Regions from separate parts of the Allobosea sp. BIWAKO-01 genome, predicted to be linked through region 2. Evidence: predicted binding sites of a transcription regulator. Region 2 holds the regulator's gene; the other holds the start of a gene.
What was found. Region 2 encodes HrcA, which represses chaperone genes, less so after heat shock. Its sites were predicted from a motif close to GTTAGCACTCNCNNNNNGNGAGTGCTAAC; they were not measured.

Region 1: groES (co-chaperone GroES) is a predicted target of HrcA. The motif match lies at 2,639-2,667, and genes of this name have one in related genera.

What each region holds. Positions count from the first base shown of each region.
Region 1 is NZ_BCQA01000002.1:421,675-436,138, reverse strand. Features, by position in the region: gene BIWAKO_RS33785 (type 1 periplasmic-binding domain-containing protein) at 36-563, shown strand; gene BIWAKO_RS33780 (hypothetical protein) at 878-1,165, shown strand; gene BIWAKO_RS33775 (hypothetical protein) at 1,445-1,771, opposite strand; gene BIWAKO_RS33770 (hypothetical protein) at 1,854-2,489, opposite strand; gene groES (co-chaperone GroES) at 2,786-3,103, shown strand; gene groL (chaperonin GroEL) at 3,145-4,785, shown strand; gene BIWAKO_RS33755 (hypothetical protein) at 5,348-5,743, opposite strand; gene BIWAKO_RS35790 (hypothetical protein) at 6,122-6,322, shown strand; gene BIWAKO_RS33750 (hypothetical protein) at 6,663-6,872, shown strand; gene BIWAKO_RS33745 (periplasmic substrate-binding domain-containing protein) at 6,977-7,336, shown strand; gene BIWAKO_RS33740 (response regulator) at 7,843-8,490, shown strand; gene BIWAKO_RS36540 (hypothetical protein) at 8,529-8,903, shown strand; gene BIWAKO_RS33730 (hypothetical protein) at 9,135-9,350, shown strand; gene BIWAKO_RS33720 (hypothetical protein) at 10,301-10,489, shown strand; partial or broken gene BIWAKO_RS34695 (transposase) at 11,014-11,232, shown strand; gene BIWAKO_RS35785 (hypothetical protein) at 11,568-12,065, shown strand; gene BIWAKO_RS33705 (LacI family DNA-binding transcriptional regulator) at 12,767-13,810, shown strand; gene BIWAKO_RS33700 (ABC transporter substrate-binding protein) at 13,869-14,464, shown strand, end outside.
Region 2 is NZ_BCQA01000001.1:1,560,708-1,575,171, reverse strand. Features, by position in the region: gene hemW (radical SAM family heme chaperone HemW) at 1-1,034, opposite strand, end outside; gene rdgB (RdgB/HAM1 family non-canonical purine NTP pyrophosphatase) at 1,031-1,678, opposite strand; gene rph (ribonuclease PH) at 1,681-2,397, opposite strand; gene hrcA (heat-inducible transcriptional repressor HrcA) at 2,540-3,622, shown strand; gene BIWAKO_RS07195 (ankyrin repeat domain-containing protein) at 3,619-4,281, shown strand; gene BIWAKO_RS07190 (DUF3297 family protein) at 4,531-4,773, shown strand; gene BIWAKO_RS07185 (anthrone oxygenase family protein) at 4,785-5,264, opposite strand; gene BIWAKO_RS07180 (MarR family winged helix-turn-helix transcriptional regulator) at 5,354-5,827, shown strand; gene BIWAKO_RS07175 (GNAT family N-acetyltransferase) at 5,824-6,363, opposite strand; gene BIWAKO_RS07170 (helix-turn-helix domain-containing protein) at 6,360-6,959, opposite strand; gene lepA (translation elongation factor 4) at 7,073-8,878, shown strand; gene BIWAKO_RS07160 (MFS transporter) at 8,965-10,275, opposite strand; gene BIWAKO_RS07155 (HAD family hydrolase) at 10,354-10,968, opposite strand; gene BIWAKO_RS07150 (protein-methionine-sulfoxide reductase heme-binding subunit MsrQ) at 11,085-11,981, shown strand; gene BIWAKO_RS07145 (MFS transporter) at 12,041-13,771, shown strand; gene corA (magnesium/cobalt transporter CorA) at 13,850-14,464, opposite strand, start outside.

The sequences.
Region 1 (14,464 bases), on a different contig from region 2:
TTCTCTGCTCCTATCTTCAGGACTCGATCGGCCTGGTGCGCGCCATTCATGCGCACCCGTTCCGTCCGAAGATGGTCGGTGCCGGCATGATCGGGCCGCAGAACTCCGCCGTGAAAACCTCGCTCGGCCCGCTGCTCAACGGCTTCGTGAACTACGAATATTGGGTGCCGGTCCCCAGCATGATGTTCCCCGGGGTTCAGGAGTTTCTGAGCATCTATCGGGCGCGCGCCGCCGATGCCGGCGTCGACCTCCTGGGACACTACATGGCGCCGCTGGCCTATGCCCAGATGCAGGTGCTTGCTCAAGCCGTCGAAGCGACCGGTGGCCTTGACGACACCGCCCTGTCGACCTTCGCAAGGGATGCGACCTTCAACACGGTCATGGGCGACGTCGAATTCGGCACGAACGGGGAATGGGCGCAGCCGCGCGTCCTGCAGGTCCAGTTCCAGGGCATAGCCGGACACGACGCCGACCATTTCAAGGATGGATCGAGACAGGTCGTCGTCTCTCCCGGCGCGCTGGCGTCAGGACGACTGATCTTTCCCTATGCCGAGGCGCTATGATCTGGTTAGCCCTAAGTGCGGCCCATGGCGCCGGTTTCGGAGACGATTGGACCAGCTTCGCACAGGCGTCCGCAGCTAGCATCGAATAGCCCTCGGAACGGCAGCATCCAACAGTCGCGGGAACGACTGCATTAGGGCGCGCTCCGGACATCCGAGAGGTGCCCAACGAACTTCGGCAAACCACCCGTCCCCGACATTCCTGGACGACGCAGGTTGGTTGGAAAGGGCCGCATATGAGCCACCCCCAAGTACAATAGAGGGGACACTTCGCTCGTGGCAGCTTGTCTAGCGGGGATTGAATTTGCGGGCACAACATGCCGAAGCTGGCCGAAACCAAGGCCGGGACGCCGCTTCAGGAGCGCGGGCGCGCTCGTCTGATGCTGCGATTGCCTGTTTGGCGTGCCGCCTTTGCACAGACCTTTGACTACGCCTTTCTAGATATCTGCGAGGCGTACGAACTGGCGTGGAATGGGCTCGAATTCTGGATCAACTCGGACGCGCCAACACGCTCTGAGCGGATCGAGGAATACCAGCAGTTGATGGCGTCATTGGAACTGGAAGCAGCATCTTCAGCTGCTGCCGAGAGCCGAGATTGGCGGTAGTTGAACGAGCGCGGCGTCGAAAATTTCAGCGTGTCGATAGTTTAACCTCAGTAGCGCGACGGTGAGCCGGTTCTAAAAGTTAGGCCGGCCTCTTCTGATCAGCTCGGAGCCGACCCAATCCCGCGGTTGATCTCACTATTGCCAGCGGTCTGCCCTGCGCCATGAGCGGAAGTTGGCATCGCGCCCGAAAGCGGACCTGAACTGGCGAGGCTGAGCCCGCTGTCGACCCATTGCAGAGGCTGGCTCAGCTCGCCATTGCCGCAACCCGATGTCACGTCGTCAGCCTCCACCTGAGGGGTTCGGGTCTCCACCTCGCCGCGGCTGATTGTCAAGGCGATCGGCCACGGCCTCCCTAGCTTGCGCAAAAATCATCCTGACTGTCGTCATAATATTGTTGAGAAGACGAACATCCTCTTCGATCGAGACGCCTTCAATCGACGCGTTCTTGGCGTCGTTCAGAAACTGCTGCTCAAGAGCATCAAGACGCTCCGGCCCGCTCAAAATGGCGATCTCGACCAAGGCGTTCCGGCCGACAGTCACGGCGCCGGCCAGCGACGCTGCCAGCGTGTTGATGAAAGCCTCTTGGTCATCAGAAGCGCGGTCCATTGATCCTCCCGAGTGGGGCAAGGGCGTACGGGATCCTCTCATTCCCAGAATTTGAAGCCCACTGCACGAGCAGCCGCTCGCGCTAACGCAGAATGGGGAGGTCTCCGATATTTACCGCGCCGAGCTGGCTTTGGAACGTCAGCGTCCGATCAGAACTCTGCTGTTGGGAGACTCCGGAGATTATGTGCTCTCCCGTGTCATAAACTGTCCGTTTGGTTCCGTCCTCGATGACCAGGCGTCGGGCCGTCGGAAAAAATGCGTACCGCATGTCGTTTTGGCTGCCCGCCGTCGCCGGGCGGCCAAACTCAGCAGGCCAGCCCCATTCGCTCACTTGCGCTACACGGCTTGTGGCGGCCCTCACCTCGTCCATCTCGACTTCGCCGCACCGGAGCGCATCAGCTAGATCATGGAGAACTCCGTCGAGCTTTGCCTTTGTCGCGGCGTTGAACATGTCCCCGACCATACTCATCCCGCCGGCAGCCCATTGGGCCATCCCCCCAAACTCGGGATGAGAGAATTGGGCCATTGAGCACTTGCCGCGGCGGAGCGCTGCTAGGGCAACCTCTACCGCGTCTACTCCCACCCCATGCTTCCGAGCAATCTTGGCAACCAGGTCCTGAGCCAGGCCCTTCTCAGAGGTCTCCTTGGCGGGTCGCACTCCGTTCCGGATCGCAGCTTCCTGGTCCGGGGAAAGTGGATTCCCGTTTCCGTCCTTCATGTCACCACCGATGATGCGTTGGACCGCGATTTAGCGCGCAGCCTCAGTCCCCTCGTGAACGGATGCTTCCGCTCCTTGTTCCCTGGGAGCCGGCGTGGGCCATCAGGCCAATGTGACATAAGCGGAGGCCCAAGGCGCCCATCAATTCCATTGGCACTCAACTGGCAAGAGTGCTAACAGTTGTTGTGTGTTAGGTACTGAGCCGTCCTGAAGCGGATGGAGCGCCGGATCGCCGGCCGCAGAGGCTCCGGTCGAGAGCCCGCTATCTCGTGCAAATTGTCGACATGGAGGAATTCATGAAATTCCGTCCGCTGCATGATCGCGTCGTGGTCCGTCGCCTTGAAGGCGAAGAGAAGACCAAGGGTGGCATCATTATCCCCGATACCGCCAAGGAAAAGCCCCAGGAGGGCGAAATCATCGCCGTCGGCCCGGGCGGCCGCGACGAAGCCGGCAAGCTGACCCCGCTCGATGTCAAGAAGGGCGATCGCGTCCTGTTCGGCAAATGGTCGGGAACCGAGGTCAAGATCGACGGTAAGGACCTCCTGATCATGAAGGAGTCCGACATCATGGGGGTGATTGAGGGCACCGCCATACTCAAAAAGAAGGCGGCCTGAGCCACGCCCCCGATCGTCGCGACCCACCGGAGTTCCAAGTCATGGCTGCCAAAGACGTCAGATTTTCCACGGATGCGCGAGACAGGATGCTGCGGGGCGTCGAAATCCTCAACAACGCGGTCAAGGTCACGCTCGGTCCCAAGGGTCGCAACGTGGTCATCGACAGGTCCTACGGGGCGCCGCGCGTCACCAAGGACGGCGTCGCTGTCGCCAAGGAGATCGAGCTCGCCGACAAGTTCGAGAACATGGGCGCCCAGATGGTGCGCGAAGTGGCCTCGAAGACCAATGATCTCGCTGGAGACGGCACCACGACCGCGACGGTGCTTGCGACCGCGATCATAAAAGAAGGTCTCAAGCTGGTCGCGGCCGGCACGAACCCGATGGACCTGAAGCGTGGCATCGATATCGCCGTAGCCGCGGTCGTGAAAGACATCGCGGCCAGGGCGAAGAAGGTGGGTTCCTCCGAGGAAGTTAGTCAGATCGGCACAATTGCGTCCAACGGCGACAAGGCCATTGGCGACATGATCGCCCGGGCAATGCAGAAGGTCGGCAACGAGGGCGTCATCACCGTCGAGGAGGCCAAGACCGCCGAGACCGAGCTCGACGTCGTCGAGGGCATGCAGTTCGACCGTGGCTATCTCTCGCCCTACTTCATCACCAATGCCGAGAAGATGGTCGCCGAGATGGAAGACCCCTATATCCTCGTCCATGAGAAGAAGCTGTCGTCCTTGCAGGCGCTGCTACCGATCCTCGAAGCCGTCGTGCAGTCCGGCAAGCCGCTGGTCATCATAGCCGAGGACATCGAAGGCGAGGCTCTGGCCACGCTCGTCGTCAACAAGCTCCGTGGCGGCCTGAAGGTGGCGGCCGTCAAGGCTCCGGGCTTCGGCGATCGCCGCAAGGCCATGCTTGAGGACATCACCGTCTTGACCGCAGGCCAGACGATTTCGGAAGACCTCGGTATCAAACTCGAAAACGTGACGCTCGACATGCTGGGCCGCGCCAAGCGGGTGCACATCGAGAAGGAGAACACCACGATCATCGACGGCGCAGGCGACAAGATCGCGATCGAGGCCCGCATCACCCAGATCAAGGCACAGATCGAGGAGACCACTTCGGACTACGACCGCGAGAAGCTCCAGGAGCGTCTGGCCAAGCTCGCCGGCGGCGTCGCGGTGATCCGCGTCGGCGGCGCGACCGAGATCGAGGTCAAGGAGAAGAAGGACCGCATCGAGGATGCCATGCACGCCACGAAAGCGGCGGTCGAAGAAGGCATCGTGCCGGGCGGCGGCGTAACATTGCTGCGCGCGAGAGGCGCCGTCGGAAAGCTCAGCAATCGTAACCCCGATATTCAAGCCGGCATCAGCATCGTGCTCAGGGCGCTGGAAGCTCCAGCCCGCCAGATCGCGGAAAACGCGGGTGTTGAGGGCTCTATCGTTGTCGGCCGGATCACGGACAACAAGTCCCAGACCTACGGCTTCAATGCGCAGACGGAAGAATATGTCGACATGCTCAAGGCCGGCATCGTCGACCCGGCCAAGGTCGTTCGGGTTGCCCTGCAGGATGCGGCTTCGATCGCTGGCCTCCTGATCACGACCGAAGCCATGATTGCCGAAGCGCCGAAGAAAGACGCGCCGGCAATGCCGGGCGGCGGGATGGGTGGCATGGGCGGAATGGACTACTAGCCACCACACGATCGCATTAGCGATACTGATAACGCCATGGGCCGCCGAAGGCGGCCCATTCTACTTTGGCGCAGGTCCGATCGGAAGCTGGTCTTGTCGAGAATGAATTGCGTGCGATGAGGGGATTCGCCCGAGCCGGAGAAGCGTTTTGACACAGCCTAGGTTCAGGACCGGCCCTCATCGCGCCGCCCCACAAGTGGACCTTCTGAATGCCAGCTTTGGGCCACGCGCGCCCATCGCTCGTTCGGACGAAATGCGCCAGAAGCGGACTCTTGCACCGTGCAAGAGCGGACCTAACCCGCCCGGCTACGTGAAGACCGGAATCGACGGTCCAGGCGCGAAGCGCAATCCCAGAATATCGACGTTAGAACAGGCTACCGCTTGGAGCGCGGCCAAGGCCTTCTCGATCAAGCGGGATTGCGGCGGCTGATCGACTGATTGATCGCGATCGAGCAAAACAGGGCGAACGATCTTGTTGGCGCAAGGCACTGATCTAATGGACGCCCGCCGCGGTCTGGGCCGGCCTCAACACCAACGCGCTGACCGAGCGCGGGCGGGGCGGTTATCGGCGTAATGCCGGTTGCGGCGCCTTCTTCCGGCTGCGCTGGATCGCCTCGCTGACGATCACGCCATAGCGGTTGAACTCGTCCAGTCCCTTGTTATCGGCGGCCTCGATCTGCTCTTTCGTGGCGTCGGCTAGCAGGCCCTTGCGCGCCTTGCAGAAGGTATAGCCCGCCAGTTCCTGCGACAGCGCGTCAACTTCCTCGACGGTCTCGAACCGTTGCGGGATTATCGGCGGCAACTGCCCAAAGCGCCCCACCATGCAGCCGAACTGGTACCGCGGATGCTTCTCCAATCGTTCTTTGGCGGATGGTTCTGGATTGCCTTCGCCCGCCTGGCTTGCGCCGGGAGCGATGCCGGACGCGGCCAGCACGCCCGCAATGATCAGGTGTTTCATAGTTCAATCTAATCCCGAGGGCGGCAGGCCGGGCGCGGCGTGGTGACGCGGCGGACGCTTTTCTTCCTGGTCGCGAGATGTGGGATGCGGAACGAGGCGATTGCCGATTGAACGTCTGCTTTCCGGGCCTCTTATCGGTGCGCGCTTCAGCGCGGCAGATTGCGGGTGCGAAGGCTGACACTGTTGAGGCGCTTGAACTGGAAAGGCTCAAAGCCGCAATCGCCGTCTATGAAGCGCGAGAGGTAGTGCGCGCAGGATAATCGGGGATGATGATTGTCGCGTTCGTGACCTCGTCGAACATGTGTTCGCTTACATCTGTATCCGACGCATCGTAGCGGTGGTACGGCTGAGATATGACACTGGCGGAGCGCAGTGACGATGGTTGATCTGCTCGACAAAGCTGCTGCCAGACGCTCCATTCGCACCGGATCAATGCGCGCTCACGCACTTCGTCAGGCGGAGTACTGGCTGCAGCAGGCGGCTCGCTGCTTGCGCGTTGCCGAGGAGGCTGGCGACGTCGAGGACGTCGAGCGCTTGTCGCGTCGCGTTGCGGAAAAACATCGACGGGAGATCAGGTGATGATCCGCAGATGCTAGTGACAGTCAGACCTTGGGGTCCTCGCCGGCATCTTGTTCGTAGTTGTAGAGCGGATGTTGCGGGCTATGGACGATCCTGCTGATGTTTCCCTTGTGGTAAGAGCCGGAAGAGCGCCCATATGCAAAATGCAGAAGTACAAAGCATTCCGCACTAGGTTGGATTTAATTCAACGTGAAGTCTCTGACCTTCAAACGACCACCCTGATGTTGCTTGCGTGGCAGCGACGTTGGGGGATCGAACCTACCGAGATCGCTGGACGAGCGGGCCCATCAGCCATGTTCAGGGCTGAGGCAAATCAGGCGCTATCAGCATGGAGGCGGCGATGAGCAAGCCATTTGACCCGAGAGAAGCCGCAGCGCGGGCGCTATGCCGGCGAGAGGGGCGCCCGGAGAACATCACGTTCGAGGGCAAACCGATGTGGCAGAGTTACCTCGATGTGGTCGATACGGTCCTCGAGGCCATCAAACCCGAGCCCGTCGGGCGTCACGCTGGCCAGGAGCCGGCGTCGTGGTCGGACTATACACCGGGATAGCGCGGGGCGACTTCTCGGCTTGGACGCTTATGGTCGGCGGCCAGGTGCTCCATGTCGGCCACCTTCCTGTCGGCGCCTCTCCCATCGCCGGATCGGCACCATTGATGACGACGCTCCTGACACGGCCGGGGTGGGCGGCGCGGCGGCGATCCGCCGCCTCGATGTGGTCGAAGATCGGCCTGCGGCCCAATCTCAGCATCGCCCCGCGCAGCCAGCAGACGCCCAAGCGCATGCGCGGCGAGTTCGACGTCGTCGCCTTCGGCTGGGCCAATGAGCCTAATCTGGATTCGTCCTCGCTCCTGACGCAGCTCATCCACAAGACGGGCGCTGCGGCCGGGGTCTTCAACTGGGGCGAATGGGGCGATGACAGGATCGACGCCCTGAACGCCCAGGCGGCCGTCGAGAACGATCCCGCAAAGCGCACCGCCATGCTGACCGCGGCGATGAATATCGCCAAGGACTAGCACATGCTCCTGCCGCTGCACCAGCAACCCATGGCATGGGCCGCCCGGTCGCGGATCGCGTCCCTGGTGCCGAACTCGGACAACAAGCCGCGGATGTGGCTCACCGTCATGAAGTGAGAACCAGCGCCGGTTGCCGGGCGGCCTGTCCGCCTTCCCGCGACGTCACCAAGATGCGCCGCGCCCCCCGGGGCGCGGCGCATTTCACGGTCGAGCGGCCCGGCAGCTTTGCCAGTTCGCCCCGCCTGCGCTGCGCTGGGCCGTGTCGCGGCGATCGGCTTGGATGTCTTGCCCCGATAAGGACGTTGGCTGCGACATCCGTCATTGAACGTCTTCGCCCTCTGGTCTGATAACAAGATCGCAATCGAAAAAGAAATATCTGTACAATCCTTCGTATCTGGCGCCTCAATTGCGGGCTTCTTCAGGATTTGGTGAGATATAAATTCTTGTGCAAGTTTTTTAATCACGCACTCGAGCCGAGGTGAATATTTAATATGGAAGGTTAGATCGTGACAGTTATTTCAGTTGCAGTTGTCGACGATCACCCGCTTCTGATAGAGGGGATTGCGGCCCTGCTGCAGCGGAGAGGCGATTTCGCGCTTGTGGCATCGGGGTCCTCGGCGGACCGCATTCTCTCCATCGCCGAGACCGATCGTCCTGACTGCATAATCGTCGATCTCAGCATGCCTGGCGACGTGCTGGCAGCGATGGCTGCGGCCACCAAGGCGGTCCCTGAGATGAAGCTCATCGTCTTCACGGCGTCGAGCAATGCGGATGACGCTCTCCGGGCACTCGAGGCTGGCGCCTGTGCCTATGTCCTGAAGGGCACGCCGGCAGACGACCTCTTCGAGGCGATCGCCAGTGCGCGACGCGGGGAGACTTATCTGACGCCATCGATCGCGACCAAGGTGATCGGCTCCCTGCAGCGCGCCGCCCGCGACAAGCGTACTGCGCCAAGGTCCCGGCTCACTGTCCGAGAAGATCAGATTGTCAGATTGCTCCTGTGCGGAAAGCAAAATCGCGAAATCGCCGGTGCTCTCTTGCTCAGCGAGAAGACGATCAAGAGCTATATGACAAACCTGATGGAAAAACTGGGGGCTCGCAACCGCGTCCAGGTCGTAATTGAAGCACAGAAACTGGCGTCCACGCGTGCCTGAACTTCGCGCTCATCTGCGGCCGGATGAAAGGAATCCCGATGCACATGGTCCCGATCGTGGCGGCGGTTTCCGCTCTTGCGCTCTCCGGAGCCGCCAGTGCCCAGGCTCCGCCCGGAGACTTCACGGCTGACCGGGAGATCGCGCTCAATCCGGGGGCGCCATCGGGCCCTTTGAAGAATCGATCCGTGATCGTCGTCGATATCGGCGCGCTGCCGAAGGCGGAGCGATTACGCGTCAACCAGATCGTCGCAGCACGCGGCGAGAGCGAGCTTGAGAAGCTCCGGACTGCCATTGATGCAGCACCGACCCTCATCTTTGCCCTTCGGCTGCAGGGGCTGTCTTCGCTGCACGTGCTCATCGCCGAGACCGGTGCCTATGGGCGGCTCACGCTCATCACCAAGAAGAAGATTTGATGGTGATCGAGGCCGGTCACGCCTTGGGCGTGTGCACGCCTGCGGCCCGATCATTGTGGCGCTGAACCATCCTCTCCCGGAGGGAGAACTGGCTGTTCCTGCAGGTCAGAGCTTCGGCGCCTGTGACCGCCGCGGCGGCTGTATTCGTCCCTGTGGACCTTATCGGCGTTACCTATTGTCCCCATATCCTGCCTACCGGCACAGCTTATGACTGACCGGCCGGAGGTGCTCATGGACACCGTTGTCACGCCGCTCGAGCAGCAGAACCCGGCCAAGCAAAGCCTGCGCCAGGAGCAACGCGAACAGCTCAGCGCCGAGCGTGTGGAGGGCAGGGATGCCGAGTTGACGCACGCTCTTGAGAACACATTTCCCGCGAGCGATCCGGTCGCCACGCAGGCGGCCACCAGGAACGGCGCGCCGAGGCGAGCCGAACCGGGCAACCGCTAACAGCGGACTCCACGGCAGAGAGCAATCACCTCAGCCTCAGCCTTAGCCCGGCCTGGGCTCCTGAGTTGCTGCCGATCCTGCGAGCCGCAGGGGCGATGAGTTCGCCGTCACGGGAAAAGGAAACGACCGAGGTACCCGAATTCGCGCCCGCGGTGCTGACGTCGATTGCGGCCAAGCCTCTTCGCATCCCCCTCAACCCTACCCCTTCCCGCGAAAGCCTATCGGCAAACCGCGCCTGCACGTGGCTAAGATGACGCGGGTCGTCTGCTTGCTTAATCATTCATTTGAGCGTCCAGTGAATCGGCAGTCTCTCTTCGGACCGAACCGAGACGGGCCTCGATGCCGACCTTGTCTCGGCCCACCCAAATTCCAGTCGAGCAAGGCACGGGCCAAAGCCTTTGGCGCGACAACCTGCCATGTCCGATGGTGGGGATGACGTCGCCCACAGCCGTCGGTTTCTGCGAGTTCGATTGAGCCTTCGACCGGCTTCGAAGGCAGCCGGCCGGTGCGGCAACCTGACTAGAGGCCTCTGGAACTTCTTTCGGAGAGCAGCCACTGCTTCAGTCTCTCGGCGGATTGGCCTGGTTCCGGCCAACGTACGATGGAGTCCACCATGACGAGCATCCGGCTAGGTTTGGACAATTGCCGCGCCCTTGGGGTGTGGATGGCTCCGCGCTACCCCGCCTGGGCAGCTCATCTCACGCTTGCCGCTGCATTTGCGTTGATTGCAGCGGTGTTGATGCATTGAACCGCCATCCCAGCCGGGATTCCCGCTTGCCTCAGCGGCGTGATCGGGCTCAGAGGAACGACTGGCAATGTTTCGGAACATAAGGGCGCGCACGATGGGCTCTTTGCCGCATGCCTTCCATTCAAAGACCCGGCGCCGTCAGCCATCAGCTGACCGGCAAGCGTCTCTTCGGCCCCGAGTGGTCGCAGGAGCGCCTGTCGAGTTGACCCGGCAGATGTGCGGGGATGACGACGGCAAGCGCTACACGGTGATCGTCTGGCGCCCTTATCCGCATCGCCGCCGCACCAGCTATACGCTCGATACCGGCGCGCTGGTGAACTATATCGACAACAGCAGATTCGAGATCGACAAGACCGGGGTGATCGTCACCCGACTGCCTGGGGCAGCCTGAACATGCGCGGCGGGCGCGCGTCCAGCCTCGACAACTGAGTGATCGACGGGCCGAGCGCAGGCTCCAGGAACCAAACCCGGTGTAATTTATCGCACAAGGACCGGCTTCGCCCCGGAGGCTTCCGCACCCATACGGGCCGCCTTATGAGTCGGCCGAGATTTCCCAGCTTCGACGGCTTTATCTGGATTGCGGCAGTTGGACCTGTAACGAACCCGGAGCGGCGGGCGACCGCCGTGCCAAGTCCACCATTCAGCCAACGGCAAGATTGGGTGTGGCTTGCGGACGTACGAGCGCACATCGCGTCCGGTCACGGACGGGCTTTGCGAGGTTTGACGGTGGCACTTCACCTCATCGACATCAGATCGCTCATTAGGCGAGCATCGACCTCGAATTCCGGCCCGAATGCATCGGAGACCTGTCGATGCCGGCGTCCCTGAGTTGCGCATCGCTCAACGAGCGCAGCGAGCGCAAGTCGGCTTTTAGATCCGAAGCGGACATGGTGTCAGAGGCGCCGCGTCGCCGACCAGCTTAGGCCGACGAATCCGCTGGAGCGTGGCGAAATCAAGCACAGGACTGAGGTCGTCGGCGTCTTCCCTAACGAGGCCGCCATCACCAGGCTCATCGACGCGATCCTGCTCGAACAGAATGACCGATGGGCGGTCCAGCGCTCGATACATCGCGCTGGAAAGCATCGCGCCATGAGCGATGATCCGCTCGCTAGCCTGCCAGCCGTGGCGGCCTGACCAGCCCGGCCTACGCCGGCGATCGACGGTCCTAACCGTCAGCTACACCACGAGTTGGGACACGACCGTCGACCGCCAACGCCCCTCCTGCAGGAACGTGATTCCTTAACGCTAACCGCCCATCCTTGGGGGGCATCATTCGGTAGGAACTTTTCACACTCGACCAAGCCGATGCCAATTTCAAAGCCCGCACCCGCCTGGAGTTGGCTAAGCGCCGGTCCGCTGCGGGGAATGCCGCACTGCTCTCGCCCTCCTAGTTTTCTTGATGAGTCACGGTCAGTCTTGCGAAGTGTGGGAATAGGGCGCGGTAACCGCGCCGCATCGGAGAGTCCGCCATGGCCTTCAGGGCAGCTTTCGCTGGTGTTACTCTTGTGCTGGCTCATGGCGCATCAGTCGCGAGCCAGGAGGAGCCGATCTCGCGCCCCGTGTTCGCAGTCCTGCTCAGCCCCCTTGTGAAGCAGCAAGGTGTCAGCCTCTCTTCTCAGACGGACTGTGATCATCCAGCGGTTAATTGTAAGGTTCTCGAACCGTCGCAGAACGTGGAGATCTGGCTTCGCCCGGACGAACGCGGCAATCTCGCCAGCGTCCAGATCAATTTCGACGCAATCAACGGCCGGCCAGAACCGATTTTCGTTCTGGCACGAAAAATCTGCTCGGCTGCAATCGGGGTCCTAGCGATCCGCCCCCTTGATGCCCGGGTTCTTGAGCCCTCTTTCAGCCAAGCGCGGATAACCGGCCACTGGGAAGGATTTATCGCGGGGCAGAAAATCTCGGTCCGGTTGTATCCGACCTATTCCTTCGGCGCATGCGAAGTCACCGCATCGCGCAAATAGAGAAGTGGCGCCATCGCCCCCATCCCGGTCACCGCCACCGAAGCCTGATCCGCCCCCACCGAAAGGTCCAAGGTGATTGCTAGTGGAAGGCCGGTCTGGTTTGCGCAGCCGCCCGTGCGGTCATGGTGGGGATGAAGACCTCAGGCTTGGGAGGCTTGTAGTCGAGCGAGCCGTGCGGGCGCAACGTGTTGAAGTGCCGCCGCTAGCTTTCTGTCCGTCGACCGATCCGTGCGGCCAGCGCGTAAAGTGTGGTGCCATTCTCCAGGCTGCGAGGGAGCGGATCTCCCGAGAGTTAGCCGTGAGCCAACCCAGGCTGCGAGCCAACTGTCAAAGTGAACCGCCCCGAAGCGGACATCCCAGACGTCAGGATTGGGCCACTTTTGACCCTTCAGCGGCCCGACGGGAATGTCGCAGTTGGGTCGGGAACCGAAGTCAGGCGAGCCCATTGGCAATTTCTGCTTCTGGGCAATGCGAACAGTCTCCAGGATTGCTGGCTGCTTATCGGGTTCGGTGTTTTCGGATGGCTGATGAAGCGCTTCGGCTGGCCGCCCGCTCCGCTAGGTCGCGGCCGTCGCGCTCGCTAATGGCCGGCAGATGCTGCTCGCGCGCGATCTATTCGAGCCCGCGATGGCGAGATGGATCGACCTCATGTATCGGGCTGAGAAATCGGTTTCTCATTGCGTAGATCTCAGAGATAGCCTATGAGAAACCGGTTTCTCAAGTCGAGGCTGACTGTGTCAAGCACGGTGTCGGGCGAACGTGTGACGATCTACGATGTGGCGCTGGCCGCGCGCGTCAGCACGGCTACGGCATCGAAGGCTCTCAACGATTCCGGGCGGATGACGCAGGAAACCCGAGAGCGCATCAAGCGCATCGCGCAGGAACTCGGCTTCCGGCCGAATGCGCTGGCCCGCAGCTTGACGCGCAAGCGCAGTTTCACGGTCGGCCTTTTGACGAACGACACTTATGGCCGCTTCACGCTGCCGGTGATGGCGGGGATATCCGAAGGGCTGATCGATCATGGTGTGTCGGTCTTCCTCTGCGCCGTCGAGAACAATCCCGAACTCGCCAGGATCCATGTCGATGCGATGCTCGACAAGCAGGTCGACGGCATCATCGCGACCGGCAAGCGCACCGATAAGCCGCTGCCCGTCGACCTAACCCACCTGTCCGTCCCCGTGGTCTATGCCTTGACGGCCGGCCCCAGCGACGGGCTCACGCTCGTTCCAGACGACCGTCGGGGAGCGGAGCAGGCCGTGCGCCATCTCCTCGCGCAGGGGCGGCGGCGCATTGCCCATATCACCGGTCCCTCCGACTTCGGCGTCGTGCACGAACGGGAGCTCGCCTGCACGCAAGTGCTGGCCGAAGCCGCGCAGGCGACGGATCTGGGTACGCTCTTCGGCTCGTGGTCGGAGCATTGGGGGCACCAGGCGGTCGAAACGCTGTGGTCGGGGCCCGAGGTGCCGGATGGCGTCTTCTGCGGCAATGACCAGATCGCACGCGGGGTCGTCGACGCCCTGCGCGAGCGCGGCGTGAACGTCCCGTGCGATGTGTCCGTGGTCGGTTTCGACAATTGGGAAATCGTCGCGAGGGAAACCCGCCCTCCCCTCACGACGATCGACATGAATCTCAAGGAACTGGGGCGGCAAGCAGGGCTCGCTCTCGTTCGCCAGGTCAACGGTGAGGCTGTCGAAAAGGGAGTCTGGCGGCTGCCCTGCAGCCTGATCATACGCTCGTCCTCGTGACGTTACGCCCGACAAAAAACGGCCCGAAAAACAAAGGCCACAACCGGAGGAAACGCAAATGAAGGGATTCAAGGCAGCATTGCTCGCCCTCGTTGCCATGCAGGCATCGGCGGGTGTGGCCCTGGCCCAGCAGAAGTTGAGCATGTGGTCGCGTTCCAGCAGTCAGGCATTCATGCCGGCGCTGGTCTCGGCATTCAACGCGGCTCACAAGACGCAGATCGAGCTGCAGATCGTACCGAATACGGAGATGGTGCAGAAATACGCCATCGCCGCCGCGGGCGGCTCTGCACCGGATCTCTTGTCGTTGGACCTGGTCTATACGCCCGCCTTCGCGGCATCTGGCCAACTCGAAGATCTCACCGATCTCGTCAAGGGCTTTGGCTTCTTCGATCAGCTGTCGAAGGCCCATCTCGGGGCGGGCACGTTCGAAGGCAGGATCTACGGCGTGCCGATGTCGGCTGATGCCTCGGTCATGCTTTGGAACAAGCGCCTCTTCCGCGAGGCCGGACTCAATCCGGAAAGGGGCCCAGCCAACTGGGCTGAGATCGAAGCGTTTGCCGGCAAGGTCAACGGCTTGGGCGGCGATGTTCGCGGCTTTTATTTCTCGGGAGCGTGCGGCGGCTGCAACGCCTTCACCTTCATGCCGTTGGTCTG
Region 2 (14,464 bases):
CCCTCGACCAGTCGCAGGCCCATCAGCAGATATTCGTCGCCTTGCGCCTCGGCGTTCAGGCACTCGTTCTCAACCAGCGCATGCCCTTCGGTCTCGACGCGCTCGAGCCAGACTTCCGGTCGCTTCTCGGTCGATTGCGCCATCCGGCCGTCCGCCGTGACCAGCCTTCCATGCGCACCGGGGCCAATGCCGGCATATTCGCCATAGCGCCAGTAAACGAGATTATGCCGGCATTCGGCGCCCGGCCTGGCATGGTTCGAGATCTCGTAGACCGGCAGGCGGTGCTTTGCCGTGATCTCCTGCGTCGTCTCGTAGAGTGCGGCGCCGACTTCATAGTCCGGCACCTTCAACTTGCCGGCCTTGTACAGGGCTGCGAAGGCGGTGTCGGGCTCGATGGTGAGCTGGTAGAGCGAGAGATGCTCGGCAGCATGGCTGATGGCGAGTTCGAGTTCCTCGCGCCAGAGCGCGGGATTCTGCTCGACGGAGCGGGCATAGATCAGGTCGAAGGAGTAGCGCTCGAAATAGCGCCGCGCGATCGCGACCGCATCGAGCGCTTCCTGGGTCGAGTGCATCCGGCCGAGCGCCTTGAGGTCGGCGTCGTTCAACGCCTGCACGCCGAGCGAGACGCGGTTGACGCCGGCGGCGCGGAAGTCCCGGAAGCGTCCAGCCTCGACGCTGGTCGGGTTTGCCTCGAGCGAGACTTCGCAATTCGGGTCGACCGCCCAGGCGCCGCCGATCGCGTCGAGGATTGCGCCGACCGTGCGGCCCTCCATCAGCGAGGGCGTGCCGCCGCCGAAGAAGATCGAGGAGACGGTGCGTCCGGGCGCCAGCTGGGCGCGGTGCGCGATTTCGCGCCTGAAGGCTTCGATGAAGCGCTGCTGGTCGGGCGGCGTGTGCCGCACGTGCGAGTTGAAGTCGCAATAGGGGCATTTGGCCAGGCAGAATGGCCAATGCACATAGACCGCGAAACCGGCATCCGCGGTCGGATGCGGCGGGACCGCCTGTCGCTCGGCGATGGCGGCCGGCGCGTTCACTGGGGCAGCCTCAGGCAGGCTGCGGCGAGAAGCTGGAAGGCGCGGGCGCGATGCGACAACGCCTCCGAACCATCATCCGGCACGCCGTGCTTTTCATCGGAAGACATTTCGCCAAAGGTCTTGGCGCGGCCGTCCGGCTTGAAAATCGGATCATAGCCGAAGCCTGAAGGGCCCCGCGGCTCATGGATGATCTCGCCATAGACGCGGCCTTCGAACAGCTCCTGGTGTCCGTCCGGCCAGGCGATGACCAGCGCGGAGACGAAATGGCCCCGACGCTTGTCGGAGGTCGTTGCGCCGCGCTTGGCGAGCTCGGCCTGCACGCGGGCGAGCGCCGGGGCAAAGTTCTTGCCCGGCCCGGCCCAGTTGGCGGAGAACAGGCCAGGGGCTCCGTCGAGCGCATCGATGCACAGGCCGGAATCATCGGCAATCGCCGGCAGGCCGCTTGCTTGCGCAGAGGCCACCGCCTTGATCGCGGCATTCTCCGAGAACATGTGGCCATTCTCCTCGGGCTCGGGCAGGCCGAGTTCACCGGCTGAGACCAGATCGACGCCATAGGGCGCCATCAGCTCGCGCATTTCGCGCAGCTTGCCCTGATTATGGGTCGCAATCACGACCTTGCCTTGGAGAAGCCGATGTCCGCTCATGGTCAGGCCACCGCCGCCTTCTGCAACGCGACCAGCTTGCTGACGCCGCCTTTGGCGAGCCGGAGCAGGGCCATCAGCTCATCCTCCGAGAAGGGAGCGCCTTCGGCAGTGCCTTGCACTTCGACCAGGCCGCCTGTTCCGGTGATGACGAAGTTCGCGTCGGTCTGCGCGCCGGAATCCTCGACATAGTCGAGATCGATGACCGGGTTGCCGGCGACGATGCCGCAGGAAATCGCGGCGACATGATCCTTGAGCGGGTTCGATGCCTTGAGCATGCCGCGCCCCTCCATCCATTTCAGCGCGTCGTGCAGCGCGACCCAGGCGCCGGTGATCGAAGCCGTGCGCGTGCCGCCATCAGCCTGGAGGACGTCGCAATCGACCACGATCTGGCGCTCGCCGATGGCGGTCAGGTCCACGACCGCGCGAAGCGAGCGGCCGACCAGGCGCTGGATTTCCTGCGTGCGGCCGGATGGCTTGCCGGAGGTGACCTCGCGGCGTGTCCGTTCATGGGTGGCACGCGGCAGCATCGAGTACTCGGCCGTGACCCAGCCCTTGCCGGTGCCGCGCAGCCAAGGTGGGCCCTTTTCCTCGACCGTCGCGGCGCAGAGCACCTTGGTCTCGCCGAAGCTGACCATGCAGGAACCTTCCGCATAGCGCACCACGCCGCGTTCCAGCGTGACCTTGCGCATCTCGTCGGCCGCGCGTTTGGAGGGTCGCATGTTCACATCCCGATTTCGTGAGTTCGGCGGCTTGTAGGCGTTTGGGCCGGGCGCGGCAAGGCAAGCAGCCAGCGCTTGCCTCTTGATCCGCCGCCGCGCCGAAGGGACAATAGCCTATGTGCAAGCTGATACTCGCCTCGCCATGAGCGCGCCCACGCGGCAGGACAGCCCTGGCGGGCTGGTTGAGACCGACCAACGCTCCCGTGAGATTTTCCGGCAGATCGTCGATGGCTATCTCGCGACCGGCGAGCCCGTCGGCTCGCGCAACATCGCGCGGCTGCTGCCGGTGGCCCTGTCGCCGGCAACTGTACGCAATGTGATGACCGACCTCGAAATGGCCGGACTGATCTACGCGCCGCATACCTCGGCCGGGCGGTTGCCGACGGAGCGCGGATTGCGTTTCTTCGTTGACGCCATGATGGAAGTCGGCAACCTGACCTCCGACGAGCGCGCCCGCATCGAGGCGCAGATGCGGGCGGCGGCCTCGACCCGGACGCTGGACGGCGCGCTGACCGAGGCGTCTGCACTGCTGTCGGGCCTGTCGCGAGGGGCCGGTGTTGTCGTGACCACCAAGGCCAATTCGCGGCTCAAACATATCGAGTTTGTTCGGCTGGAGCCGGCGCGTGCGCTTGTCGTGCTCGTGGCGGAGGACGGCGCGGTCGAAAACCGCCTGCTTGCGCTGCCGCCGGGCTTGCCCGCCTCGGCCCTGACGGAGGCCGCGAATTTTCTCAACGCCCGTGTCCTCGGCAAGACTTTGAGCGAACTCCGCCGCGAGATCGCGGATGATCGCGCCACGATGGAGCGCGAACTCGATGCGTTGACGGCGAAACTTGTCGAAAGCGGCATCGCCACCTCATCCGGTCCGAGCAGCGATCGCCATCTGATCGTGCGTGGCCAGGCCAATCTGCTGGAGGATCTCAAGGCCCAGGAGGATCTCGAGCGTATCCGGCTGCTCTTCGGGGACCTCGAGACGCAGACCGACGTGATCGACTTGCTGTCCCGCGCCGAGGCCGGCGACGGCGTGCGCATTTTCATCGGCTCCGAAAACAAGCTGTTCTCGATGTCCGGCTCCTCGATGATCGCCGCCCCTTTCCATGATGCCGAGCAGCGTATCGTCGGCGTCGTCGGCATCATCGGCCCGACACGGCTGAACTATGCCCGTATCGTGCCGATGGTGGACTACACTGCCAAGGTCGTGGGGCGGCTTCTGGATGGTGCGCGGTGAAGCACGTCTTACGAGCGGGACTGATTCTGGTGCTGGGAGTTTTTGCGATGGCGGCGATGGGGCAGAACGGACAGGCGAGCCTCCTCGATGCGGCCGCCGCCGGCAGGACTGCTGAGGTCTCCCGGCTGATCGCGGCCGGGGCCGATCTCGAGGCTCGCGATGCGCAGGGGCGCTCGCCGTTGTTGCTCGCCGTGGCTGGCAATCATGTCGCGATCGCGAAGGCACTGCTTGCGGCGGGCGCCAACATCAATGCGCAGGCCGCCGATCGCGACACACCCTGGTTGCTCGCCGGTGCCGCTGGTCGCGCCGAGATCGTCGCTGCGATGATCCCGCTGAAGCCCGACCTGACGATCCGCAACCGCTATGGCGGCAACGCCCTGATCCCGGCCTGCGAGCGCGCTCATGTCGAGACGGTCAAGCTGCTCCTGAGCAGCGGCATCGACCTGGACCACGTCAACGATCTCGGTTGGACCTGCCTGCTCGAGATCGTCATCCTGGGCGATGGCGGGCCGCGGCATCAGGAGGTTGCAAAGCTTGTGCTCGATGCCGGCGCCGATCCCAGTCTTGCCGACAAGGATGGCCTTTCACCGCTCGCCCATGCCCGCCAGCGCGGACAGCGGGCCGTCGCGGCGTTGATCGAGAAGGCCGGCGGCCGCTGAACGATTCCAGCCCGCGGGTCATGACCTGCTCGCTGGCGTGAAGCTCGCTCGCTTCGAGTTGCCTCGGACCGAAACTGCTCCTCCGATCGGTCAGGTGGACCGCCATCCCGCGCTCCATGACGTCGCCGGCCCCGAATTTCGCAGTGGCCAGGAGGCCGCTCAAGCATCCCGATTTGGCATCGACGCATTCTGGCGTTACCTCTGCCGCCAAAGCGACCCAGGTGCGCTCCAGACCACAAGGCCAAAGACATGACCGACACGCTCCCCGACCGTCTCTCCGTCAACCCGGACAGCCCCTTTTACGACGCCGAGGTGCTGGCGAAGGATATCGGAATCCGCTTCAAGGGCACCGAGAAGACCAATGTCGAGGAGTATTGCGTCAGCGAGGGCTGGATCAAGGTGGCGGCCGGCGCCGCCAAGGACCGCTTCGGCAGGCCGATGACGATCACGCTCAAGGGGCCGGTCGAGCCATACTATCGCAAGGCGGAGTAAGGCTCAGGTCTTCACGGACGCCGCGACTGTGCCCAGCCGAAGCAGAAGACGGCGAATAGCCCGAGCCCGGCGCGGATGGCGTGAAGCTCGCCCCAACGCTGAATGAGATGGCGGCTCGCGGCGCTGGCTTGCGCCGCGGCCATGGCCTGCAGTTCCGTGTTGATCGGTGCGATGACCAGTAGCGTGAACGGCAGATTGGCCAAGATCGCGAACATGCCGATCAGCCAGGCGGGGTTACGGGCGGAGCGCCAGGACAGACCGGCGCAGAGCGTCGTGATCACGACCAGCGTCGCCTGCATCCGCGTCGCCGGGCCGATGGCCGCTTGCCATTGCCGCAGAAGCGCCCCGTCGTCGAGCGACAGCCGCGCCGGCTGCTCGGCGGCGAGGATGTAGATCGCTGCGCCAGTGAACAGCGCCGCCAGTGCCAATGTGATCGGTCCCATGCTTCGGGCGATCGCGGATTGCGGAATGAGGTCGGTCCCTTGGGGCATCGTCACCTCCCGATTTTGAACAGCATGCTATATATCATTGCATAGCATGCTGTTCAATTGATATCTCGACCCGGCAGGGGGATGCGATCGTGACGACCTTCAAGACTCATTCGGCCGGCTATCTCGCCAACCACATGGCGCGGCTTTTCGCCAAGGCCCTGGCTGAATCCATCCGGCCGCTCGGGCTTGCGCCGGCGCAGTTCATGGTCCTGCTCGAACTCTGGCGTGAAGACGGCGTCACGCAGAAGCACTTGGTTGAACGGCTCGATGTCGAGCAGGCGACGATGGCCAGCACGCTTGCGCGCATGGAGCGCGACGGTTTCATCGAGCGCAGGCCCGACCCTGCCGATGCCCGCGCCCGTATCATTCATCTGACAGGGCGGGCCCGGGAATTGGAGCAGGCTGCGCTTGCGGAGGCACGGCAGGTCAACCGGCGGGCGCTGGCCGGCTTCCCGGAGGAGGAGGCGGAGCAGCTGCTCGCTGGCATGCGCCGCGTCATTTCCTCACTCTCCGACAAGCCGGCCGAGCCCGGTCTGCCGGTCAGCCCCAATCCGGTGGATTAGGCGAGTGACTTGAAGAAGAAGGTCGAGCCGCAATCGCTGCCATCGGGCATCAGCGCATAGCGCGGGATGGTGCCGATCTCGGTCCAGCCCAGCCGGTTATAAAGCCGCCGCGCCGGGCCAGCCTCGTCCGTGTCGAGGCAGAGCAGCGTCCGTCCGGCCGCCAACGCCTCGGCCTCCGCCGCCAGCATCAGTGCTTCGCCGATACCCTGCCGGCGCGCTGAGGAATGCACCAGGACCTTGGCAATATCGGCTCGGTGCGGCTGGTTCGGCTTGCCGGCCGGGTGGACCTGCGCGGTGCCGACGATCTCGTTGCCCTGCCGTGCGACCAGAAGCAGGATCTGCCCGGTTTCGACGCCGGCTGCGACACCTGTCCAATAGGCCTTGAAATCGGCCTCGGTATTCTCCGCCATGAAGCCGACAGAGGCGCCGTTCGCGACGGAATCCCGAATGATGCCCGTGAGCGCAGGGATGGCGTTGCGCGCACCAGCGGCATCGAGACGCGTGATAGAGGCCATATCAACGAGCTGCGTCGTCATCGTGGTCTTTCCTGGGATAAGCCGTCTGCCGTCATCAGCACGACGGCGTAGCGGGCCGGCTCCGGGCCGGGATTGTGATAGGTGATCGGCCCGTCGAGCAGCATGTGGATGCAGTCGCCGCTCCGCAGTCGATGGCTGGCGCCGCCAAAGCTGAGCTCGATCTCTCCGGCGAGCAGCCAGACCTGCTGGTCGAGGCGGTGCAGCATGCGCGGTCCGTCGAGCAGGACGCGTGCTCCGGGTGGCAGCGTCACGTCGACGATCTCGACCGGCGAGCCGATGCCCGGCGACGAGACATTGCGCCGCACATAGCCCGTGCCAGGGTCGAGCCAGACCGGCTGATCGACCAGGCGCGCGACCGGGCCGGCATGGCGCTCCTCATGGAACAGGGACGACAAGGTCACGCCGAGTCCGGCGGTCAATCGGTCGAGCAAGGCTGCCGTCGGGCTCGATTCGCCCCGTTCGATTCGCGAAATCATCGCGCGGCTGACGCCGGTGCGCTCGGCAAGCACGTCGAGCGTCAGATCTCGCCGTTGGCGGGCCGACTTCAGGCGTGTCGCGAGGCGTTTGTCGATGTCTCTCTCGAGAGGGTGATCCATTTTAGTAGAGAAAATCTAATATAGTAGAATGTCAAGCGCCATCATGCTGCGCAGAAGCAAGGCACCTGCCACAAACCCTTGGCCCCGTGCGGCTTCACTGCTATTGCGCGCCCATGAGCACGCGCAGTTTCGACAACATCCGCAATTTCTCGATTGTGGCCCATATCGACCACGGCAAGTCGACCCTTGCCGACCGGCTGATCCAGCAGACCGGCACGGTCGCGGCCCGCGACATGAGCGAGCAGATCCTCGACTCGATGGATATCGAGAAGGAGCGCGGCATCACCATCAAGGCGCAGACTGTCCGGCTCGATTATCGTGCCCAGGACGGCAAGGATTACATCCTCAACCTGATGGACACGCCCGGCCACGTCGACTTCGCCTATGAGGTCTCGCGCTCGCTGGCCGCCTGCGAAGGCTCGCTGCTGGTCGTCGACGCCTCTCAGGGCGTCGAGGCGCAGACACTCGCCAACGTCTATCAGGCGCTCGATGCGGGCCACGAGATTGTCACGGTCCTCAACAAGATCGACCTGCCGGCCGCCGAGCCCGAGCGCATCAAGCAGCAGATCGAGGACGTGATCGGCCTCGATGCCTCGGAAGCCGTGCCGATCTCGGCCAAGACCGGTCTCAATATCGAAGGCGTGCTGGAAGCTATCGTCCAGAAACTGCCGGCGCCGAAGGGTAATCTCGAAGCGCCGCTGAAGGCGCTGCTGGTCGATTCCTGGTACGACGCCTATCTCGGCGTCGTCGTGCTCGTCCGCATCATCGACGGCGTGCTCAAGAAGGGCATGACCATCCGCATGATGCGGGCCAATGCCGCCTATGGCGTCGACCGTGTCGGCGTATTCAAGCCGAAGATGCTGGAAGTGAAGGAACTCGGCCCCGGCGAGGTTGGCTTCTTCACCGCCTCGATCAAGGAAGTCGCCGATACCGCCGTCGGCGACACCATCACCGACGACCGCAAGCCGATTGCCGAGCCGCTGCCGGGCTTCAAGCCGGTGCAGCCGGTGGTGTTCTGCGGCATTTTCCCGGTCGATGCGGCCGATTTCGAGGTGCTCCGCTCGGCAATGTCGAAGCTGCGCCTGAACGACGCCTCGTTCTCCTACGAGATGGAGACCTCGGCGGCGCTCGGCTTCGGCTTCCGTTGCGGCTTCCTCGGACTGCTGCATCTCGAGATCATCCAGGAGCGGCTTGAGCGCGAGTTCAATCTCAACCTGATCTCGACCGCGCCGTCCGTGGTCTATCATCTCAGGCTGCGGGACGGGACGACGCTCGAGCTGCACAATCCGGCGGACATGCCGGATGTGATGAAAATCGAGGCGATCGAGGAACCCTGGATCCGCGCCACCATCTTCACGCCGGACGAATATCTCGGCTCGGTGCTGAAGCTCTGCCAGGATCGGCGCGGCCTGCAAATCGACCTGAGCTATGTCGGCTCGCGGGCCAAGGTCGTCTATGACCTGCCGCTGAACGAGGTGGTGTTCGATTTCTACGACCGCTTGAAGTCGATCTCGAAGGGCTACGCCTCCTTCGACTACGCCATCACCGACTATCGCGAGGGCGACCTCGTGCGCATGTCGATCCTGGTCAATGCCGAGCCGGTCGACGCGCTCTCGATGCTGGTCCACCGGACCCGCGCCGAGGCTCGCGGCCGCGCCATGTGCGAGAAGCTCAAGGAACTGATCCCGCCGCACATGTTCCAGATTCCGGTCCAGGCCGCGATCGGCGGCAAGATCATCGCCCGCGAGACCATCCGGGCGCTGCGCAAGGACGTGACCGCCAAGTGCTATGGCGGCGACGCCACCCGCAAGCGCAAGCTTCTGGAGAAGCAAAAGGAAGGCAAGAAGAAGATGCGGCAGTTCGGCAAGGTCGAAATCCCGCAGGAAGCCTTTATCGCTGCATTGAAGATGGATTCCTGAGCGGAGCCCAGGCTCCTCTCTCTATCGCCAAGGTCATCCCGGGGCCGGCTTCGTTCGCCCGGGATGCAAGCCCCGGGCGGTCCCGACTACGCCAGAACGGCCTGACGCGTCTCGGCGTCGATCAGGAAAGCTGCAATCGCTGCAACCAGCAGCAATGCGGCAAACAGTGCGATTGCAGTGGCAAAACTCTGCGCAATCACGAGCGCTACCGCCGATGGTGCGAGCAGGCCGCCGAGCCGCGCCATGGCGCCGGCAACCCCCATGCCCGTGCCGCGGAGTTCTGTCGGATAGAGCTCGGGCGTAAAGGCGTAGAGGGCACCCCAGGTGCCGAGCAGCGCAAAGCTCATCAGCAGGATCGATGCGCCGATCATTGTTGAGCTGCCGGCGCCGACAAACAGGGCGCAGCCTGCCGCGCTGAGCAGCAGGAATCCGATCAGGGTCGGTCGCCGGCCCCATGTCTCGACGCCATAGGCGGCCAGCGCATAGCCAGGCAGCTGGGCCAGCGCGACGATGACGAGGAAGCCGTAGCCGCGGACGAAGCCGAAACCCTCGCCGGCGAGCTTGGCCGGCATCCAGGTGAAGACGCCGTAATAGGAGACCGAGACAAGGAACCAGATTCCGAGGATCAGCAGGGTGCGCCGGCGCAGATCGGGCGCGAGCAGTCCGGAAGACGTCGCCGCCGGCGGCAGGGTGATTGCCGAATCGGACGGGAGTTCGGCTTTCCCGTTGGCGCGCAGCATCTGGTTGAGCACGCGCTTGGCATCTTCCGCTCGCCCTTCCTTCAGCAGGTACAGGGGTGATTCCGGCACCCAGAAGCGCAGCCATATGCCGACCAGCGCGGGCAGCGCCGTCGCAGCAAAAATCCAGCGCCACGCGTCAGCGATCCCGGCGATGCTCGCTGCCCAGGCGGCCAGGGCGACAGCGATCGTGCCGACCGCCCAGAAACCCTCCAGCATGACCAGCCAACGCCCGCGATTCCTGGGCGGCAGGAACTCCGCCATCATCGCGTAATCGACGGGCAGCGTGCCGCCGACTGCGATGCCGGTCAGGAAGCGTAGCGCGAGAAGGGCTGCAAAGGACGGGGCGAAGACCGAGAGCAGCCCGAACACCGCATCGCAGGCGACCGTGATCAGGAGCACGCGACGGCGGCCATAGCGATCGGCGAGGCGCCCAAACAACGCGGCGCCGATCAGCATGCCGAGGAAGAACAGCGTTCCGGTCTGCAGGGCCTGTGGCACGCTGAGCCCGAAGGTCGCAGCGATCGAGGCGGCGGTGAAACCAACCGCCAGCACCTGCATGGCATCAGCCGCCCAGACGAGGCCAAAGATCCCGAGCAGCCGACGCTGGAACGGGCCGGTGCCGGCGGTGGACAGAACGCTCTCGACAGGAATGCTCATGGCGTGGCGAACTTTCTTCGAGGCGCCTGCGGGCTGTTCTGGTCTTCGTCGCGTGGTGGGTTCGGGGCGGGCTCTGCGCTAGATCTGGACGCCGAGACCACGCAGTGTCGCCCGCAGGTCGATCGGCTCGACGAAATGCACGGCCTGCATGCCGACATGACGGGCGCCCTCGATATTCTTGGCGCTGTCGTCGATGAAGATGCAGGAATCCGCGGCGAGGCCGTAGCGCTCCAGCAGCACGTGATAGATCGCAGGATCCGGCTTGATCAGCCGCTCATGTGCCGAGACCACGACGCCGTCGAAGGAGCCCAGGAAGGGAAAGCGGGCGACGCTCTCATCCCATTTCTCGCGCGAGAAATTGGTGATCGCATAGACTTTCTCACCCTTGGCCTTCAGGTCCGAGAGGACCGCGACGCTTTCGGCGATCTCGCCGGACACCGTCTCGTGCCAGCGTTCGTCGAAGGCCCTGATCTCGCGCTCCCATTCGGGATGCGCGGAGACCCGTTCGGCGACGGCTTCCGCCCAGGATCGGCCGCGATCCTGCTCGAGGTTCCAGGCCGAGGTGCAGATATTCTGCATGAACCAGTCCATGCGCGCTTCATCAGGGATCAGCTCGCGGTAGAGATGGCGTGGATCCCAACGGATCAGGACGTTGCCGACATCGAAAACAACGGTGGGGCTTGTCGAAGGCATGGCCGGTCCATTCTGAATGCGTGGCAGGTCGCAGAAGGCTCACGTCCTTGTGTGCAGACGTGCGAGACAGAGGCAAGGCCTCTCGCGTATTCGGGATAGCGATGGTGGAGATCGGTATGAAGGCATGGTTGCCGTGGCTGGACCGGCAGGGGCGCTTCTCGGGGCTGCGCGCTGCGACTTTCGCACTGGTCCTGGTGCCGGCGCTCTGGCTCGCCTTCGACGCGTGGACCGGTCAGCTCGGCTCGAAGCCCTGGACACGGGCGGTGCATGATACCGGCACCTGGGCGCTCAGGCTGTTGCTGGTTACCCTTGCCGTCTCGCCGCTGCGCCGGCTTCTCGACTGGAGCAAGCTCATCGGCATCCGCCGCATGCTGGGTCTCTCCGTGCTGGCCTATGCGCTCGCCCATCTCGCGCTCTATTGCATCGATCTCGGATTTGACGCCGGGCTTATCGTCTCCGAAATCGTCAAGCGCTTCTATCTCGTCGTCGGCATCACGGCGCTGACCGGGCTGGTCGCACTCGGTGTAACCTCGACCGATGGCATGATCCGCCGGCTGGGTTCCGCACGCTGGCAACAGCTGCATAACCTCGTCTACGCCCTCGCCGCGCTGGGGCTGCTGCACTTTGCTCTGCAGTCGAAGATCGACGTCACCCAGCCGGCGCTGATGACCGGGCTCTTCGCCCTGCTGATGCTCTACCGGCTGCTGCCGCGATTCGGCGTGATGCTCGATACGCCCCGGCTGGTCCTGACGGCGCTCGCGGCCGGTCTTCTGACTGCGCTCTGCGAGACGGCCTGGTATGCGTTGGCGACCGGTGCCTCGGCCTGGTTGGTGTTCCAGGCCAATGCCGATGTCGTCGTCTACGGTGATCTCGAGGCCCTCAGGCCCGGGCATTGGGTCGCGCTGGCGGGGCTTCTCGTCGCCTTCGCCCATTACTGGCGTGCGCCTGCGGCGCGGCAGGTCGAGCGGCGTGCGCGTCGCAGGGAAGGGCTTTCCGCGCAAACGGGGGCCTAAGAGCAAATCATTCCAAACTGATGGTTGGCAGCCCGCAGGCGAGGCTCTAACCCTATGGCATGCCTGACGATCCGAACGCCCAACCCACCGCCGACGTAGCCGCAGCCGATGTTGCCGCGACGGGGGATGGGGCGGTCGATGAGGGGCTGTCTTCGCCATTCGTGCCTCTGCGCCAGCCGATCTTCCGGGCTGTGTGGTTCGCAAGCCTCGCCTCCAATTTCGGCGGGATGATCCAGTCGGTCGGCGCAGCCTGGCTCATGACCTCGATCGCCAGTTCTGCCGATATGGTTGCGCTGGTGCAGGCCTCGACGACCTTGCCGATCATGATGTTCTCGCTGGCGGCGGGTGCGATCTCCGACAATTTCGACCGGCGCAAGATCATGCTGACGGCGCAGGGCTTCATGTTTACGGTCTCCGTGGCTCTCGCCGTCTCGGCCTGGTTCGGCGTGATCACCCCCTGGCTGCTGCTCGGCCTGACCTTCCTGATTGGCTGCGGCACGGCCTTGAATGGGCCCGCCTGGCAATCTTCGGTCGGCGAGATGGTGCCGCGTCGCGATCTGCCGGCCGCGATCACACTGAACAGCGTCGGTTTCAACATTGCCCGCAGCGTCGGGCCGGCGCTGGGCGGCTTCATCGTTGCGGCAGCGGGCGTTGTCGCCTCCTTCACGGTGAATGCACTGAGCTATATCGGGCTCGTCACCGTATTGGCACGCTGGAACCCTCCAAAGATCGAGCGCGTGCTGCCACGCGAGACGCTCGGCATCGCGATGAGCGCCGGCATCCGCTATGTCGCGATGTCGCCAAACATCCGCTCGGTGCTGCTGCGCGGTGCGGCCTTCGGATTCGGCGCCATTGCGGTTCAGGCGCTGCTGCCGCTGGTGGCGCGCGATCTCGTCAAGGGCGGGCCTTTGACCTTCGGCCTGCTGCTCGGTGCGTTCGGAGCAGGAGCGGTCGGGGGGGCTTTGCTGAGCGCGCGCGTACGCCGGGCGCTCACGACGGAAACGCTGGTGCGCGCCTCATTTGCCGCCTTCTCGGCAGCGGTCATCCTTGCGGGGCTGAGCGTTTATACCGTGACGACCATGGCGGCCCTGCTCATCGCCGGAGCAAGCTGGGTCCTTGCACTCTCGACCTTCAACGCGACCGTGCAGCTCTCGGCGCCGCGCTGGGTCGTCGGCCGGGCACTTGCGCTCTACCAGATGGCGACCTTTGGTGGGATGGCGCTCGGCAGCTGGGTCTGGGGTTACATCGCCCTGCATTTCGGCACCGACCGCGCTCTGCACTGCGCAGGTGCTGTTCTGCTTGTCGGAGCCGCACTGGGGCTGCGCTATGCGCTGCCGCCGCTCGAGCAGCTCAATCTCGACCCGCTCAGCCGCTGGCAGGTTCCGAAGGTGGCCGTCGACATTGAGCCACGCAGCGGCCCGATCATCGTCACCATCGAGTACATCATTCGCGAGGAGGACATCGTCCCCTTCCTGAACGTGATGGCCGAACGCCGCCGCATCCGCCGCCGCGATGGTGCCAGGCACTGGGCGTTGCTGCGCGACCTGACCGATCCGCGGCTCTGGATCGAGCGCTATGACAGTCCGACCTGGGTCGAATATATCCGCCAGAACCAGCGCGTCACCCAGGCCGATGCGATGATCGGCGACAGGGTACGGGCCCTGCATCAGGGGCCCAACCCGCCCGTGGTGCACCGTGTCATCGAACGACAGACCGGCTCGCTGCCCTTCGCCCAGCCGCAGCCCGTGCCGGATGCGGCGACCCCCGCGACCGATCCCAGGATCGGCTAGGGCGGGAAATTCGACGATGGCCTTCGGGGTTGCGGAGGTGTGCAAGCGGCCCTCTGGCGAAGCCGGGGAGGCTTCCCCTTACAGCCAGCCGAAACGCTTGAAGCGCATGTAGAGCGCGGTGCAGAACGCCGCGATGAGCCCGAGCACGATGAAATAGCCGTACTGGGTCTTGAGCTCCGGCATATGCTCGAAGTTCATGCCATAGATCCCGGCAACCGCGGTCGGGACCGCGAGGATGGCGGCCCAGGCCGCGAGTTGCCTGGTGATGACGCCCTGGCGCTGCTGTTCCAGCAGATGACTCGCCTCGAAGACGGAGGTCAGGATGTCGCGCAGGCTCCCGACCATGGCTTCGGCACGCCGCGCATGGTCCCAGACGTCATTGAAATAGGGCTTCGCTTCGGCATCGATGCAGGGCAGATCCAGATGCACCAGCTTGCGGCAGAGCTCGGACATCGGTCCGAGCACCCGCTGGAAGCGGATGAGCTGGCGGCGCAGTCCGAAGATGCGCGGCACGTCGACCTGGCCGAACTCGCTGGCGAGCATCTCCCGTTCCATCTCGAGGACATCCTCCTCGATCGTCTCCACGATCGGGAAATAGCCATCGACGATGAAGTCCAGCACGCCGTGCAGGACATAATCGACGCCGTAGCGCATCTGCGCGGTTGCGGCCTCGAGTTGGCTGCGCAGCTCCGT